DNA from 4 places in the Variovorax sp. PDC80 genome. Region 3 is predicted to be linked to each of the others. Evidence: predicted binding sites of a transcription regulator. Region 3 holds the regulator's gene; each other region holds the start of a gene.

Region 1 (4,208 bases), on a different contig from region 3:
CGAACTCCACGCCATCCCAGGTCCAGCGCCGGCCCGCCTCGCAGCGCCGGGCGGGGCGTTGCGACTGCAGCGGATGTTCGGCCTCGATGGAGCTCAGCAGCTCGGCGCGCGGATGCATCGCGAGCACGGCGCTCGCGCCGCCCGTGTGGTCGCTGTCGCGGTGGCTCAGCACCAGCAGGTCGAGCCGCTCGCCCAGGGCGCGCAGCAGCGGCACCAGCACGCGGTGGCCGGCATCGCTCTCGAGGCTGTAGCGCGGGCCGCTGTCGTAGAGCAGGCTGTGGTTCGCGGTGCGCACCAGCACCGCGTTGCCCTGGCCGACGTCGGCCGCGAGCAGCTCGAACTCGCCGAGGGCGGGACGCGGCGGCTGCCACAGCAGCACCGGCAGCAGCAGCGGCAGGCCCAGCGCGCGCAGCGACCACGGCAGCCGCATCGCGACCAGCACGCCGCCCGCCACGCCGCAGGCGGCCAGCCACGCCGGCGGCGCGGCCATCGAGATGCTGGCGAACGGCAGCGCCGCGAGCCACGACAGCAGCAGCCCGAGCCCCTGCACCGCGCGCGCCGCGAGGTCCCACAGCGGCGCGGCGACGGTGCCGAGCATCGCGAGCGGCGTGATCACCAGCGTGACCCAGGGAATCGCGACCAGGTTGGCCACCAGCCCGACCAGCGACACCTGCTGGAACAGCAGCAGGCTCAAGGGCGTGAGCGCCAGCGTGATCGTCCATTGCTCGCGCAGCAGCCGCCACAGCCGCGCGCGCAGGCCCGGGCGCGTGTCGCCGGGCCAGCCCGCATCGGTGGCGAACAGCACGCCCACCGCCACGAAGCTGAGCCAGAAACCGGCCTGCGTCAGGGCCCAGGGATCGAGCGCGACCACCACCGCCGCGGTCAGCAGCCAGCCGTGCGGCCAGGGCCAGCGCCGCCCCGTGAGGCGCAGCAGCGCGACGGTCGCGAGCATCCAGACCGTGCGCTGCGATGGCACGCCCCAGCCGCTGAACAGCGCATAGAGCGTGGCCAGCAGCACGCCGCCCACGAGTGCCGCGCGCTGTGCCGGCAGGCGCAGCATCAGCCGCGGGCTGCGGCGCCAGAGCGCGCCGACGATGTGCGCGGCGAGCCACGCGAACAAGGTCACGTGCAGGCCCGAGATCGACATCAGGTGGGCCACGCCGGTGGCGCGGAAGACGTCCCAGCCCTCGCGGTCGATCGCGCCCTGGTCGCCCGTGACCAGCGCGGCGATCACGCCCGCGGCAAAGCGCTCGGGCACGCGTTCGAAGACGGCATCGCGCACGGTCTCGCGCGCGCGCTCGATCGGGTGCCGCCCCGTGAGGCCCAGCCGCGCCGGCGCCTCGTCGCGCGCGCCGATGCGCACATGGCCGCTGGCGCGCAGGCCCTGCTCCCACATCCACAGCTCGCTGTCGAAGCCATGCGGATTGCGAAGGCCGTGCGGCGCCTTGAGGCGCACGGTCAGGCGCCAGCGTTCGCCGGCATGCACCGGGCTCTCGGGCAGGAGTGTCGGTGCGGACGCATCGGCCGGGTCGTTCCAGAGGCTGCTGCCCTCGGCATACCAGCCGAGCGCGATGCGGTCGGGCACCGCGGGCGATCCCGTGCTCGATGGGTCGGCCCAGCGCGCGGACTCGACGCTGAAGCGGAAGCGCGTGCCGGCCTCGCCGCGCTGCGGCATCTGCGACACGACACCCACGAGCTGCAGGTCGCGCCCCTCGAGCGCGGGATCGAGCGCGCCGCCTGCGTAGACCGTGGCGCGCGCTCCTGCGAGCCCCGCACCGATTGCGGCACCGGCCAACGCAGCGCAGACCCAGGCAGTCCACGCACGCCGCGGCACGTGCCAGGCCACGCAGAAACCCGCGATGCCAGCGAACAGTCCCCCCACGTAGACCATGCCGTGCCACAACACCGGCTGCCGCAGTTGCAGCGCCACGCCCGCGAGCGCCGCCGCGAGCGCGACGAACGCGCAGCGCGCGCGCAAGACGGCATCGGATGCGTCTCGCACACCCTTGGCGACCATGATGCAAACCCTCCCCCAACGACGCTCCGTGGCGCGCTAATTGCTTTGTCTTCTGGGCTAGTATGCGTCTCACCAGAGACATCTTTTCGATGCAATCTGCCAGTACTGCACACAAAAACGCATGTCCATCCACGCCGCGCTCCACCACGTCACCCACTACAAATACGACCGCCTGGTGCAACTCGGCCCGCAGGTCGTCCGGCTGCGCCCGGCACCGCATTGCCGCAGCAACGTCATCTCGTACTCGCTGCGCGTCGAACCCGCGGATCACTTCGTCAACTGGATGCAGGACCCGTTCGCCAACTACCAGGCGCGGCTCGTGTTCCCCGAGAAGACGCGCGAGTTCAAGGTCACGGTCGACCTCGTGGTCGAGATGGCGGTCTACAACCCCTTCGACTTCTTCCTCGAGCCGCAGGCCGAGAACTTTCCTTTCGCCTACACGCCCTCGCAGGCCGAGGAGCTCGCGCCCTATCTCGTCACCGAGGAACCCACGCCGCTGCTCGCGGCCTACCTCGACAAGATCGACCGCAAGGAACAGCGCACCATCGACTTCCTGGTCGGCATCAACCAGCAGGTGCAGCAGGACGTCAACTACCTGATCCGCATGGAGCCCGGCGTGCAGACGCCGGAAGAAACGCTCACCAACGGCAGCGGCTCCTGCCGCGACTCGGGCTGGCTGCTGGTGCAGCTGCTGCGCCACTGCGGCCTGGCCGCGCGCTTCGTCTCGGGCTACCTGATCCAGCTCACGCCCGACGTGAAGGCGCTCGACGGCCCGAGCGGCACCACGGTCGACTTCACCGACCTGCATGCCTGGTGCGAGGTGTTCCTGCCGGGCGCCGGATGGATCGGCCTCGACGCCACCTCGGGCCTGCTGGCCGGCGAGGGCCACATCCCGCTGGCCTGCACGCCCACGCCCTCGAGCGCCGCGCCCATCGAGGGCGGCGTCGACGAGTCGAAGGTCGAGTTCGGCCATGACATGAAGGTCACGCGCATCTACGAATCGCCGCGCGTGACCAAGCCCTACACCGAGGAGCAGTGGGCCGAGGTGCTGACCCTGGGCGACGCGGTCGACGCGCGGCTGCAGGCCGGCGACGTGCGCCTCACGATGGGCGGCGAGCCCACCTACGTGGCCACCAGCGACCGCGACGCGCCCGAGTGGAACACCGACGCGCTCGGCCCCACCAAGCGCGGCTACGCCACCGAGCTGGTCCACAAGCTGCGCGCCGAGTACGGCCAGGGCGGCTTCCTGCATTTCGGCCAGGGCAAGTGGTACCCGGGCGAGCAGCTGCCGCGCTGGGCGCTGTCGATCTTCTGGCGCGCCGACGGCCAGACGCTGTGGCACGACCCCGAGCTGTTCGCCGACGAACGCTTCCCGACCCACTACACCAGCGAGGACGCGCGCCGCTTCACCAGCCTGCTGGCGCGCAAGCTCGGCCTGACCGACCGCTATGTGCAGCCGGGCTTCGAGGACATCTACTACTACCTGTGGCGCGAACGCCGCCTGCCGGTCAACGTCGACCCCTTCGACTCGAAGCTCGATGACGAACTCGAACGCGTGCGCCTGCGCCGCGTGTTCACGCAGAAGCTCGACGCGGTGATCGGCTACATGCTGCCGATCGAGCCCGGCAACGCGAACCGCGACGCGCCCGCGCTCGAGGGCCCGGCCTGGAAGACCGGCCCCTGGTTCCTGCGCGACGACCGCCTCTACCTGATCCCCGGCGATTCGCCGATGGGCTACCGCCTGCCGCTCGACTCGCAACCCTGGGCCAGCAAGGGCGACTACCCCTACCTGATCGAGCGCGACCCGACCGCGGCACGCGGCGCGCTGCCGAGCGCGGCCGACTATCGCGCGCGCTACACCGTGGGCGCGACTGGCGGCACCGGTGCCGACCTGGGCGCCGTGCCCTATGTCTTCGGCACGCCCGCGGCCGTGCCCGCCGCGCTGCGCATGCAGGGGCCGGGGACCGGCGAAGGGCTCGACGGCAAGCCGGGCCAGGGCGATGCCGGCCACACGGGTGACGGGGCCGATGGCGAGGCCGGCGATCCCGCGCGCGTCTCCGCCACGCGCCAGCCGCTGCGCGGCGAATCGGCCCACTGGGTCACGCGCACCGCGCTGTGCGTCGAGGTGCGCGACCCGCGCCGCGCCAACGGCCCGGCGGCCGAGAAGAAGGGCAGCGCCTCGGGCGTGCTC
Region 2 (4,208 bases), on a different contig from region 3:
CATGCCCTTCCCGCCGCTGTCCCGCATGGTCCTGGCCGCAGCGGCCCTGCTCGCACTCGCGGGCGCCGCCGCGCAGGAAACGAAGACCGACCCCGTCTACACGCGCGCCCGCCTGATGTCCTCGCACGAGGAGCCCGGCGGCAAGCTGTACCTGCACCTGAAGATCCCGCCGCGCTCGAAGCTGCCGTTCACCACCCAGACCTTCAGGCTGGCCGACCGCAAGCTCGCGGCCGACATCGCCGACGGCACGCCGGTGGAGTTCGTCTCGCGCCGGCTCGACGGCGAGAACACGGTGGTGGCGATCCGCGCGGTGGCCGAGTGCCCGCGCTTCCAGAAGTGCTGAAGCGCCGATACGCCCCGGCCGGCCTCACCAGTTGACTTCGCGCTCCGGCGTCGCCGAGATGTGGTGGATCGACAGGTCGGCGCCGTCGAATTCCTCTTCCTGCGACAGCCGCAGCCCGACGGTCTTCTTGAGCACGCCGTAGACCACGGCGCCGCCGAGCAGCGCCCAGACCACGCCCATGACGGTGCCGATGAGCTGCGCGCCGAGGTTCACGCCGCCGATGCCGCCCAGCGCCTGGGTGCCGAAGATGCCGGCGGCGATGCCGCCCCAGGTGCCGCACAGGCCGTGCAGCGGCCAGACGCCGAGCACGTCGTCGATCTTCCACTTGTTCTGCGTCAGCGTGAACATCGCGACGAAGATGGCGCCAGCCACGCCGCCCACCACCAGCGCGCCGATCGGGTGCATCAGGTCGGAGCCCGCGCACACCGCCACCAGGCCGGCCAGCGGGCCGTTGTAGACGAAGCCGGGGTCGTTCTTGCCCATGGCCAGCGCCACCAGCGTGCCGCCGACCATCGCCATCACGGAGTTGACCGCGACCAGGCCCGAGATCTTGTCGATGGTCTGCGCGCTCATCACGTTGAAGCCGAACCAGCCCACGCACAGCACCCAGGCGCCGAGCGCGAGGAACGGGATGTTCGACGGCGGATGCGCGGCCAGCGAGCCGTCGCCGCGGTAGCGGTTGCGCCGCGCGCCCAGCAGCAGCACGGCCGGCAGCGCGAGCCAGCCGCCCACGGCATGCACCACCACGGAGCCCGCGAAGTCGTGGAATTCATGGCCCGTGACCGAGGCGATCCAGTCCTGGATGCCGAAGTGCTTGTTCCAGGCGATGCCCTCGAAGAAGGGATAGATCAGCCCGACGATGACCGCGGTGGCGATCAGCTGCGGCCAGAACTTGGCGCGCTCGGCGATGCCGCCCGAGATGATGGCCGGAATGGCGGCCGCGAAGGTCAGCAGGAAGAAGAACTTCACCAGGTCGTAGCCGCTGCGGGCCGACAGCTCGGTGGCGCTGACGAAGAAGTGGGTGCCGTAGGCCACGCCGTAGCCGACGAGGAAGTAGACGATGGTCGAGACCGAGAAGTCGACCAGGATCTTCACGAGCGCATTGACCTGGTTCTTCTTGCGGACCGTGCCGAGTTCGAGAAAGGCGAATCCCGCATGCATGGCCAACACCATGATCGCGCCTAGAAGGATGAACAGCGCGTCTGCGCCCTGTTTGAGTGCGTCCATTGGAGCTTCTTGCTGGTTTTTGGATTGATTTGGTGCGCCGCACCTGAATTCAGCAGGACGGCGGGCCAATGAAGCAAAAATGGTGCCTACAAGCTCGTCAATGGTGCGAAACGGGCCGAGATGGGGCTGAGTGAGCCCGAAGGGCGGGCGTGGCGCACCGGAACGGATGCCGCCTGACGGTGCATGACACACCCGCGCCGCGGTTCAGGAGGCCGTCGCGCCGCGCAGGGCCTCGCGGTAGCGCCGGCTGCACGGCACGGTGCTGCCGTCGTGCATGTGCAGCCGGGCATCGCCGCCGTCGAGCGGCTCGATCTCGCGCAGCCGCGACAGATTGACCGCGTGGCTGCGGTGCACGCGAACGAACAGCGCCGGATCGAGCTGGGTCAGGAAGTCGGTCAGCGTGGCGCGCAGCAGGTAGTCGTGGCCGTTGACGTGCAGGCCGACGTAGTTGCCCTCGGCCTGCAGCCAGTCGATGTCGCCGGCGGCAATCAGGAATTCGCGGCGCAGCTTGCGCACCAGGAAGCGCTCGGGGCGCGCGGGAGCCGGCGGCGGCGCGGGTTCGGCGGGCGGCGGTGGCGCGTCCGCGGCCGGGGCCGGCTCGGCATCGGCCGGGCGTGGCGACGCTTGCGGCCCTTCAGGCGCCTCGTCCGGCGCGTCGAGCACTCGCGCCTCGCCCTGCCAGCGCAGCATGAACATCCGGTAGGCCCAGATACCGAACACGATCGAGACGTAGGCGCGCACGTCCTTCAGGTACTCGTAGCCCCACTGCGCGGCCCAGCCGCCGAAGGCGTAGTGCTCGCCGGCGGCGGCATAGGCCAGCGAGCGCAGCGCGAACATCGCCATCACGTGGACCACGCTGAACACCACGCTGGCCGCGAGATGCCAGGCCAGGTAGCGCACCAGCCTGCCGGGCGCGAGCGAGGCCAGCGGGGAGAGCCGGCGCTCCAGCGCCACGATGGCCGGCACCAGCAGCAGCAGGACCAGGTGGCTCGAGCCCTCCCAGACCACGATCTCCCAGGTCTCGCGCGGCACGGCGCGCGAGCGCGCGTCGACCATCGCCACCGTGGTGTTGAACAGCGCCTGCAGCGCCATCACGACGATCCAGAAACCGACCTCGACGTAGCGGCGGATCGGCTCGTAGCGGTGGTAGAGGTCTTTGCGGGGGCCGGCCATGGCGGGCGATTGTCGCGATCCACGTGACGAATGGGGCGACAGGGGCGGCCCGGGGACGGATTTCGCCCCGTGTTTCGTCCCACCGGGGCCACCGCTCGTCACAAAGTGCCCGCGATCCGTCCCCCGGCCGCGCCGCCGCCTCGCCGGGCCCGGACCATGGCCGCTCGTTCAGTCCCCGATCCAGGAGCCTTCATGCCCACCGACCGTTTTCCACGCAACCCCGTCCCGCCGGCCGCCGACCCGCGCCGGCACGACATCGACGCCCTGCGCGCCCTCGCCTTCCTGCTCGTCATCGTCTATCACGTGGCGATGTACTACGTGGCCGACTGGCCCTGGCACCTCAAGAGTCCGCATGCGGCCGAATGGCTGCAATGGCCGATGCGGATCCTGAACCTCTGGCGCATGGACCTGGTGTTCCTGATCTCGGGCGTCTCGCTGGCCTTCCTGAGCCGCCACCAGGGCACGGCGGCGCTGCTGCGCGGCCGCGGGCTGCGGCTAGTGCTGCCGCTGGCCTTCGGCATGGCGGTGGTCGTGCCCTGGCAGGCCTATGCCGAAGGCGTGGCCAACGGCCTGGTGGCGCCGGGCTTCGGCGCCTTCCTGCTGCGCTACCTGCCGATGAGCCAGCCCTGGTCCAAAGGCGCCTTCGCGGGCGCCGAGTTCGGCATCACCTGGAACCACCTCTGGTACCTGCCGTACCTGTTCGTCTACACGGCCGCGGTGGCGCTCACCTTGCCGTTGTGGCGTTCCGCCGCAGGCCAGGCGCTGCGCCGGGCCTTCAACGGGCTGCGCGGCGGCTGGCTGCTGCTGCTGCCGGCGCTGCCGCTCGCGGCCTTCACGCTGCTGCTGGCGCCGCACTACCCGCCGACCCACAACCTGGTGCGCGACCCCTTCCTGCACAGCATCTACTTCACCGTCTTCCTCTACGGCTACTGGATGGGCGTCGACAGCGGCATCTGGCGCGAGCTTGAGCGGCTGCGCCGCGTGTCGCTGGCGCTGGCCGTGGCGGTGGTCGCCGCCTACATCGCGGCGCGCACGCTGGGCGCCGGCAGCGTGCCGAACGAAATCAACGCCGTGCTGCGCTCGCTCTACCTCTGGGCCGCGGTCGCCACCCTCCTCGGCCATGGCCACCGCCACCTGAACCGACCCTGGCCCTGGCTGCGCTGGGCCAATGCCTCGGTCTATCCCTGGTACATGCTGCACCAGACGCTGATCGTGCTGGCGATCGTCTGGCTGGCGCCGCTGGCGCTCGGCCCGGTGCTCGAGCCGGCGCTGATCCTCGCGGTCACGCTGGGCGGCTGCTGGCTGCTCAACGACGCGCTGATCCGCCGCGTGCGCTGGCTGCGGCCGCTGTTCGGCCTGCCGCCGCAGGAAAAGCGGACGCCCGATCGGGCGCCCGCGGCGGCCCTGACGGCCGCGCGCTGAAGGCCTCAGCCCTTGTCGTCGGGCACCGGCACCAGGATCGTGC
Region 3 (4,208 bases):
GGCTGGCTCCGCCGCCGCCGCCCTGGCCGAAACGGCCGACCGGACCAAGCCGATGAACATCGAATCCGATTCGATGCGCTACGACGATCTCAAGCAGACCAGCGTCTTCACCGGCAACGTGGTGGTCACCAAGGGCACCATCATCATCCGCGGCGCGCGCATCGACGTGCGCCAGGACCCCGAGGGCTACCAGTACGGCGTGGTCACCGCGGCGCCCGGCAAGCTCGCCTACTACAAGCAGAAGCGCAACGGCAACGGCGACGAGTGGATCGAGGGCGAGTCCGAGGTCATCGAGTACGACAGCCGCGCCGACAACGTCAAGTTCATCCGCCGCGCCGTCATGCGCCGCCTGGTCGGCGCCACGCCCAACGACGAGAGCAGCGGCGCGCTGATCGTCTACGACCAGAGCAACGACACCTACACCGTCAACGGCTCGACCGTGCCGCCCAATGCCGGCGTGTCCGCGCCGGGTGGCGGTGGCCGCGTCAAGGCCATCCTCACGCCGAAGTCGGCCGCGCCGGGTGCGCCCGGCGCCGCGGCGCCGGCCACGCGCCGTCCCGCGGCCCCGGCGCCCACGCCGGCACCGGGCGCCGGACTGCGCTCCACCACCACGCTGAGCGGCGAAGGGGAAGAACGCAAGTGATCGAAGCCGCCGGAACCCAGGAAGCCAACGGCGTGCCGGGCAGCCGCCTCGTCGCGCGCGGCCTGCAGAAGAGCTATGGCAGCCGCAAGGTGGTCAAGGACGTCTCGCTCGACGTGCAGAAGGGCGAAGTGGTCGGACTGCTCGGGCCCAACGGCGCCGGCAAGACCACCTCGTTCTACATGATCGTCGGGCTGGTGCGCGCCGACGCGGGCGAGATCTCCATCGACGGCGAGCCGATCGCCCACATGCCGATCCACCGCCGCGCGCGCATGGGCCTGAGCTACCTGCCGCAGGAAGCCTCGATCTTCCGCAAGCTCACGGTCGAGGAGAACGTGCGCGCGGTGCTCGAGCTGCAGCGCGAGCCCGATGCCAACGGCCGGCCGCAGGCGCTGTCGAAGCAGCGCATGGAAGAGCGCCTGTCGGAGCTGCTGGCCGACCTGCGCGTCGACCACCTGCGCGATTCGCCCGCGCTCGCGCTGTCGGGCGGCGAACGCCGCCGCGTCGAGATCGCGCGCGCGCTGGCCACCCAGCCGCGCTTCATCCTGCTCGACGAACCCTTCGCCGGCATCGACCCGATCGCGGTGATCGAGATCCAGCGCATCATCAGCTTCCTGAAGGAACGCGGCATCGGCGTGCTGATCACCGACCACAACGTGCGCGAGACGCTGGGCATCTGCGACCACGCCTTCATCATCAGCGACGGCCATGTGCTGGCACAGGGCACGCCCTCGGAGATCGTCGACAACGCCGAAGTGCGCCGGGTCTACCTGGGCGAGCACTTCCGCATGTGATGACCCTCGTGCAAGTCATTTCCTGAGGGCATGAAACAAGGCTTGTCGCTGCGCGTTTCGCAGCATCTCGCGCTGACGCCTCAGCTGCAGCAGTCGATCCGGCTGCTGCAGCTCTCCACGCTCGAACTGAGCCAGGAGGTCGAGCAGATGCTCGACGAGAACCCCTTCCTCGAGCGCACCGCCGAGGAAGCCGCGCGCGAGGAGTTCGGCCTCGACGCCGCCGACACGCCCGCGCCGCGCGAGGACACCGAGCGCGAGGCCGAGAGCGACTACGCGAGCGCCGCGCCCTCGACCTCGACCACGTCCACCGAGACCACTTCGTCGTCCGAGGCCGAGCCGGCCCTCGACTCGCCCGAGCGCGAGCCCGACTGGGAAGGCGACGGCACCGTCGACATGGCGCCCGACGACAGCGAGTGGGGCAGCGACGCCCCCGCGCGCAACAACAGCAGCACCGGCGACGACGAGCGCGCCGATGCCACCGAGCTCGCGCGCAGCCAGGAATCGCTGCAGTCCTTCCTGCACCGCCAGGCGCTGAGCCTGCGGCTCAACGAGAACGACAGCGCCGCGCTGCGCTTTTTGATCGAGTCGCTCAACGACGACGGCTACCTCGAGGATTCGCTGCCGGCGCTGGCCTCGGGCCTCGCGGGCGACGACAACGACCAGTTCGACGAGCTGGTGCACCACTTCCAGGTCGCGCTGGGCCTGCTGCAGAGCCTGGAGCCCGCGGGCGTGGGCGCGCGCGACCTCGGCGAATGCCTCGCGATCCAGCTGCGCGCGCTGGCCGACGAGGACGAGACCGAGGACGAGGAGCTGGTGCGCAAGACCGCGCTCGCCATCTGCAAGCAGCCGATGGAGCTGCTCGCGCGGCGCGACTTCAAGCGCCTGGCCACGCTCACGCGCACCAACGAGGAGCTGGTGCGCTCGGCGCTGCAGATCATCGCGCGGCTGGAACCCAAGCCGGGCCGCCGCTTCGTCGACGTCGAGCGCAACATCGTCATTCCCGACGTGATCGTCACCAAGACCGGCCGCGGCACCAACGTGAAGTTCCGCGTCATGCTCAACCCCGAGGTGATGCCGCGGCTGCGCGTGCACGACATCTACGCCGGCGCGCTCAAGTCGCACAAGGGCGAGGGCAGCCAGGCGCTGTCGCAGCGGCTGCAGGAGGCGCGCTGGTTCATCAAGAACATCCAGCAGCGCTTCGACACCATCCTGCGCGTGAGCAACGCCATCGTCGAGCGGCAGAAGAGCTACTTCGTGCACGGCGAACTCGCGATGCGCCCGCTGGTGCTGCGCGAGATCGCCGACGAGCTCGGGTTGCACGAGTCCACCATCTCGCGCGTGACCACCGCCAAGTACATGTCCACGCCCTTCGGCACGGTCGAGCTCAAGTACTTCTTCGGCTCGGCGCTGGGCACCGAGACCGGCGGCAATGCCTCGAGCACCGCGGTGCGCGCGCTGATCAAGCAGTTCGTCGGTTCGGAGAGCGTGAAGAAGCCGCTGTCGGACAGCCAGATCTCCGAGATGCTCAAGGAGCAGGGCATCGAGTGCGCGCGCCGCACCGTCGCCAAGTACCGCGAGGCGCTGCGCATCGCGCCCGCCAACCTGCGCAAGGCCCTGTAGAAAGCCGCCGATGGCCCGACGCCTGCTGTCGCGCTGTGGGCCCTGGGTGTTCGCCATCGCGGCCGCGCTGCTGGCCGCCGGTTGCGCCACCTTGCCCGACGAGGCCCCGCGCGCCCCCGCCAGAGCCATCGCCGTGTCGAAGGACACCGCGCTCGGGCGCATCGCGCTGGCCGCGCAGCCCGACCCCGACCTCAGCGGCTTTCGCCTCATGCCCGGTGGCGACTTCGCCTTCGACACCCGCATCCAGCTCGCGCGCCGGGCCCAGCGCACGCTCGACGTCCAGTACTACCAGATCGAGAACGACGAGACCGGTCGCTACCTGCTGCGCACCCTGCGCGATGCCGCGCAGCGCGGCGTGCGGGTGCGCGTGCTGATGGACGACCTCTACACCGCGGGCGAGGACGAGCTGCTGCGCGGCTTCGCGGCCACGCCCAATGTCGAGCTGCGCCTGTTCAACCCGTTCCCGGCCGGCCGCGGCAGCCTGCTCGCGCGCTTCACGGCCTCGCTGTTCGACTTCAGCCGCGTCAACCGGCGCATGCACAACAAGCTGTTCATCGCCGACGGCGCGATGGCCGTGGCGGGCGGGCGCAACATCGGCAACCAGTACTTCCGGCGCACCGCGGGCGAGAACTTCATCGACCTCGACACCTTCGTGACGGGCGCGCTGATCCCGCGCCTGGGCAGCCTGTTCGACCAGTACTGGAACAGCCCCTACGTGCGGCCCGTCGAATCGGTGGTGGCGAGCGCGCTGCCTGCCGACGAACTGCGGCGCCGCTTCGAGGCCGCCACCGGCCCCGACACCACGCCGCCGCCGCCGAAGCCCGCGCCCAACGACCTGCTGGGCTACGGCCCGATCGCCGAGGACCTCGACGCCGGCCGGCTCGGCCTGATCTGGACCACGGCCGAGGCCTATGCCGATTCGCCCGACCGCGTGATCGGCAAGACCGCCTCGTACGGCGGCGTGCCGCTGCTCGACGTCGACAGCGTGCGCTACAACGTGGTCGAGCAGATGCGCCGCGCGCGCAGCGAGGTGACCATCGTCTCGCCCTACCTGATCCCGGGCGCCGCGGGGCTCGAGGTGATGAACGAGATCCGCCGGCGCCAGGTGAAGATCAGCGTGGTGACCAACTCGCTCGCCGCCACCGACGAGCCGT
Region 4 (4,208 bases), on a different contig from region 3:
TGCTCTCGATGGCGTTGGTCGTGTAGATCACCCGGCGAATGGGCGGTGCGAACGCGAAGAACGGGATCACCCGACCCCAGGCCCGACGCCAAGCAGCCACCACCGTGGGGAACTTGCGGCCCAGAGCCCCAATACCAGTTAGTTAAGCCCGGGGACGAGCTGATCCAGTACAAGGGGAGCGTGTTGAACACGTTCCCCTTTTTTCTTGATGAGCCTGCTATAGAGCGCCCTGCGCGAGACGCTACCGCGAGTGCTCGATCGGGTTGATGAACTCAGTGCACTGATAGATTCAGCCTGGATAGACCAGCGCTCAAGGCCAGCGGCAAGACCTCCATCCGCAAGCGCAAGTTGCCCGCCGAGCATGCGGTGTGGCTGGTGACTGGACTGGCGCTGTTTCGCAAGCGACCGCTATGGCAGGGGGTCCAACAATTGGAGTTGAGCCTGGCTGGGCAGGTGCTGCCCGCGCCCAGCGTGAGCGTGCAAGCCCGTCAGCGCCTGGGCGAAGAACCGCTGCAGCGGCTGTTTGAGCTGCGGACCCAGGCCTGGGGCCGTTCGCCACAGCGCGAGCAGGCGCTGCGGGTGCTGGCCGTGGACGGCGTGGTGTGGTCAGCCCCGGACACGCCCGACAACCGCCAGCAATTGGGCAGCTGCAGCACGCGGCATGGACCTTTGCCCTGGCCGCAGATCCGCGCCACCTGCCTGATGGACACTCACAGCCACGAACTGCTGGACGCCAGGATCGGCGGCATGGACTGCGGCGAGCTGAGCTTGGCGGCGCAATTGAAGGGCGTGGATCACGCCGTGACCCTGTTCGATCGAGGGTACTTCTCGGCCGCGTTCCTGCTGGACTGGCAGGCCGCGGGCGAACAGCGCCACTGGCTGATGCGGGCCAAGGACAACTTGCGCCACGAGTCGTCGAGCGACTCGCCGAGGGCGATTCGTTGATCCGCATGCCCGAATCGCAGCGCGCGCGCCAACTGCGCCCACAGTTGCCCAGCCACTGGCAGGCCCGGCTGATCGAGGTCAGCGTGGGCGGGCGACGTCGGCGCTTCATCACCTCGTGCAGGACGCTCGGGCGCATCCTGCGCGCCCATGGGCCGATCTGTACCGCCAGCGTTGGGAGATCGAGCTGGGGTTCAGGGAGATCAAGCAGTCCTTGCAGGACGCAGAACCGGTGCTGCGCAGCGAGCAGCCCGAGTTGGTGCGCCAGGAGTTGTGGGGCGTGCTGATCGCCTACACGCTGCTGCGCCGCTGGATGGGCAAGATGGCCGAGCATGTGAAGGTCGAACCCCAGCGCATCAGCTTCCACACGGCCAGCTATGCCATCGTGAATTTACTGGCCATCCCCAGTCTTGACTCTGCGGGAACGTTGCCCAAGCAGTTGGAGGCCTTGCTGGCGCAGTCGCGCTACTTCGTGCTGCCGCCTCGGCGCACCGGGCGCTACTTCCCCAGGGTCGTCAAGAACGGGCCCACAAATTCCCGACGAAAAAAATGCCAGTCAGTTCTAACTGACTGGCATTGGCCCGAAGGCGGCCCTTTGCGGTGAGATTTTCGAAGCTACGCTGGATTTAGCGGCACGAACCCGGAGCGTACTTTGCGGCGTTGTTTGTCGAGGTGCATTTCCACTCATACACTTGCGTGCCTTGACCACCAGTGGTCGCCGTTCCCAGAGCATAAACGGACGAAACGGGGGTGCCAGCCGTGCCCGTGTTGCGGTAGGGCGTAAGGATAATCTTGTCGTCTGCGGCAACAAAGGCTGTTGCCTGTCCCAAATTGGTCGCATGCGGAACGACGGTGATCGTGCCAGTCACAGCATCCGTAGTGATCGAGGCGACCATCTTGGTCGGGGCCGTTGCGTCGCATCCGTAGACGTTTGAATCAGTCGCGCCAAACGTCTTGGCTGGATCCATGCTTTGAACCGTTTCGCTGATGGTCGTGCGGCACTGCGATGCAGCTAGCACCACTTCAGACATGCGAGCCTTGACGGTGTAGTCCTTGTAAGCCGGCAACGCCACAGCCGCCAAGATACCAATGATCGCCACAACGATCATCAATTCAATAAGGGTGAAACCCTTCTGCACATTGCGTGCGATGGAACGACGGTTCATTTCACTAACTCCAGGTTGGTTGGGTTGGTTGTCACTCCCGGGAGTCCTCCCCCCGGAGCGAAGAACCTTCCGCAGCATCCGTGCCACCCGTTTTGACGTCCCGTCAGCGACCTAACGCGTCACCCCTGACCACATTGGCGTTACTGCATGTGACAGAAGATGTATCAAGATGCGACACATGGTGACAAATTTGTCATGCCATCCGTGCCGCCGCGGCGGGCTCAGAAGGTCAGGATGCCGTCCGCCTTGAGCCAGCGGATGTCCCGCTGCGCCAACCCCGGCACCTGCCGGCCGGCCAGCGATTCGATCTGGCTCATGATCTCCTCGGTTTCGGCCGGCTTGGTGTGGGTGATGTAGATCGGGTAGTCCTTGCCGGGCTCGATGTGAGCCAGCTCGTCGGCCAGCATGGTGGGGGACAGGTGCAGGCTGCGTTCGGCCAGGGCCTGTTCGCGGTTGCTGAACGCGGTCTCGATGACGAGCATCGCGACCTCGAGCGCGTTGACGCGGTCCCAGAACGGCGCATTGCGCTCGGTGTCACCGCTGAAGACCCAGTGGGCACCGCCGTCGGCACGGCTCACGGCGAAGCCGCAGGCGGGCACGGTGTGCACGGCCGGCAGCACCTCGATGCGCTTGGGCGTGGCGCTGCCGAGCAGCAGGGTCTGGCCGACAGCGATGTCGTGGAAGGTGACGAAGGGCGCCTCGGGACTCGGGATGCTCTCGAAGTCGGGCCAGATGATGTTGTTGAACACATGGGCGCGCAGCGCCTCGATGGTGGCGCGCAGCGCATGCACGCGCAGCGGCCTGGTGCGGCGGCCGCCGACGGCGTCGAGCATCAGGGGCAGGGCGGCGATGTGGTCGAGATGGCAGTGCGTGAGCACCATGTCGTCGACGCCGGCCATTTCTTCGAGGGTGAGATCGCCGACGCCGGTGCCGGCATCGACGAGCAGGTCGGTATCGACCAGGAAGGAGGTGGTGCGGCAGTCTTTGGCGATGGCGCCCGAGCAACCCAGCACACGAACCTGCATTGTGAGAGACCCCTTGTCTGTGTCTGTCATTTGGTTTCGAACCGGGTCGCACCGTCCCACGACGGGTCGTGGGGACGCAACGCCATCGAGGCTAATCTCTGCGCGTAGAGCTGGTAAAGGACTTTTTTGGCATCGGCCACGAGGAGGGGGTCCAGCAAGTTTCGGCCCAAGGCCCAGTCCTGGCGCCGGTAGGCGGCCAGCACCTCGGCCCAGCGCTCGAGCCGGTGCGCCTCGCGCACGGCGACGACGTCGGCTTCGTCCAGGGCGACGGCCAGCGGCGTGAACACGGCGACGGCCTGGGCCCGGCCCTTGACGAACACACTATCGAGCTCCTGCCAGACATAGGCCGGCGCGAACTCGCGCGTGCCACCGCTGGCGACGATCTCGACGCCGTAGTGGCCACTGAGGCCCTCGAGGCGCGAGGCCAGGTTGACAGCGTCGCCGACCACGGTGTAGCTGCGCCGCGCGGCCGATCCCATGTCGCCCACGCTCATGACGCCGCTGTTGAGGCCGATGCCGATGCTGATCTCGGGCCGGCCGAGGGAGCGGTGGATGCGGTTGAGGTCCTGCACGGCCTCGGCCATGTCGAGCGCCGCATTGACGGCGAGGCTGGCGTGGTCGGGCGTCTCGAGCGGCGCGCCCCAGAAGGCCATGACGCAATCGCCCATGTACTTGTCGACGGTGCCGCGGTGCGCGGTGATGACGTCGGTGAGGCGGCTGAACACGGTGTTGAGGAAGGCCTGCAGCTCGGCCGGCGACATCTGCTCCGAGAAGCGCGTGAAGTCGCGCATGTCGCAGAACATGACGGTCATGGTCTTGCTCTCGGCGCGCATGCTGTAGTGACCGGGGCGCTCCAGCATCTCGTCGACGAGTTGCGGCGGCACGTAGGTGCCGAAGAGCTGCACGAGGCCGCGGCGCGCGCGCGATTCGACCAGGTAGCCCCAGCTCATGTTGAGCAGGAAGGCGAGCGCGACCATGGCCAGCGTCGAGGCCAGCGGCAGCACCAGGCCGTGGGCGACGTAGAGCCAGGTGTTGAGCCCGACCAGCAGCGCGGCCACGGCCAGCATGAAGGCCA

What was found. The regulator sigma-54, encoded in region 3, starts transcription at its own class of promoters, with help from an activator protein. The targets are predictions, from matches to a motif close to TGGCANGNAANCTGCTTT.
Region 1: BM109_RS37510 (transglutaminase family protein) is a predicted target of sigma-54. The motif match lies at 2,047-2,064, and genes of this name have one in related genera.
Region 2: BM109_RS01290 (ammonium transporter) is a predicted target of sigma-54. The motif match lies at 1,641-1,658, and genes of this name have one in related genera.
Region 4: BM109_RS30740 (pilin) is a predicted target of sigma-54. The motif match lies at 2,177-2,194, and genes of this name have one in related genera.

Annotation. Positions count from the first base shown of each region.
Region 1 is NZ_FOWG01000019.1:120,765-124,972, reverse strand. It holds gene BM109_RS37515 (DNA internalization-related competence protein ComEC/Rec2) at 1-2,017, opposite strand, end outside; gene BM109_RS37510 (transglutaminase family protein) at 2,139-4,208, shown strand, end outside.
Region 2 is NZ_FOWG01000001.1:288,124-292,331, forward strand. It holds gene BM109_RS01285 (hypothetical protein) at 2-343, shown strand; gene BM109_RS01290 (ammonium transporter) at 368-1,570, opposite strand; gene BM109_RS01295 (LytTR family DNA-binding domain-containing protein) at 1,775-2,743, opposite strand; gene BM109_RS01300 (acyltransferase family protein) at 2,936-4,165, shown strand; gene BM109_RS01305 (PaaI family thioesterase) at 4,171-4,208, opposite strand, start outside.
Region 3 is NZ_FOWG01000011.1:191,032-195,239, forward strand. It holds gene lptA (lipopolysaccharide transport periplasmic protein LptA) at 1-643, shown strand, start outside; gene lptB (LPS export ABC transporter ATP-binding protein) at 640-1,434, shown strand; gene BM109_RS28885 (RNA polymerase factor sigma-54) at 1,465-3,054, shown strand; gene BM109_RS28890 (phospholipase D family protein) at 3,065-4,208, shown strand, end outside.
Region 4 is NZ_FOWG01000012.1:246,795-251,002, forward strand. It holds partial or broken gene BM109_RS30730 (transposase) at 1-118, opposite strand, end outside; gene BM109_RS41520 (transposase domain-containing protein) at 349-945, shown strand; gene BM109_RS41525 (transposase) at 1,061-1,546, shown strand; gene BM109_RS30740 (pilin) at 1,569-2,108, opposite strand; gene BM109_RS30745 (3',5'-cyclic-nucleotide phosphodiesterase) at 2,330-3,133, opposite strand; gene BM109_RS30750 (CHASE2 domain-containing protein) at 3,160-4,208, opposite strand, start outside.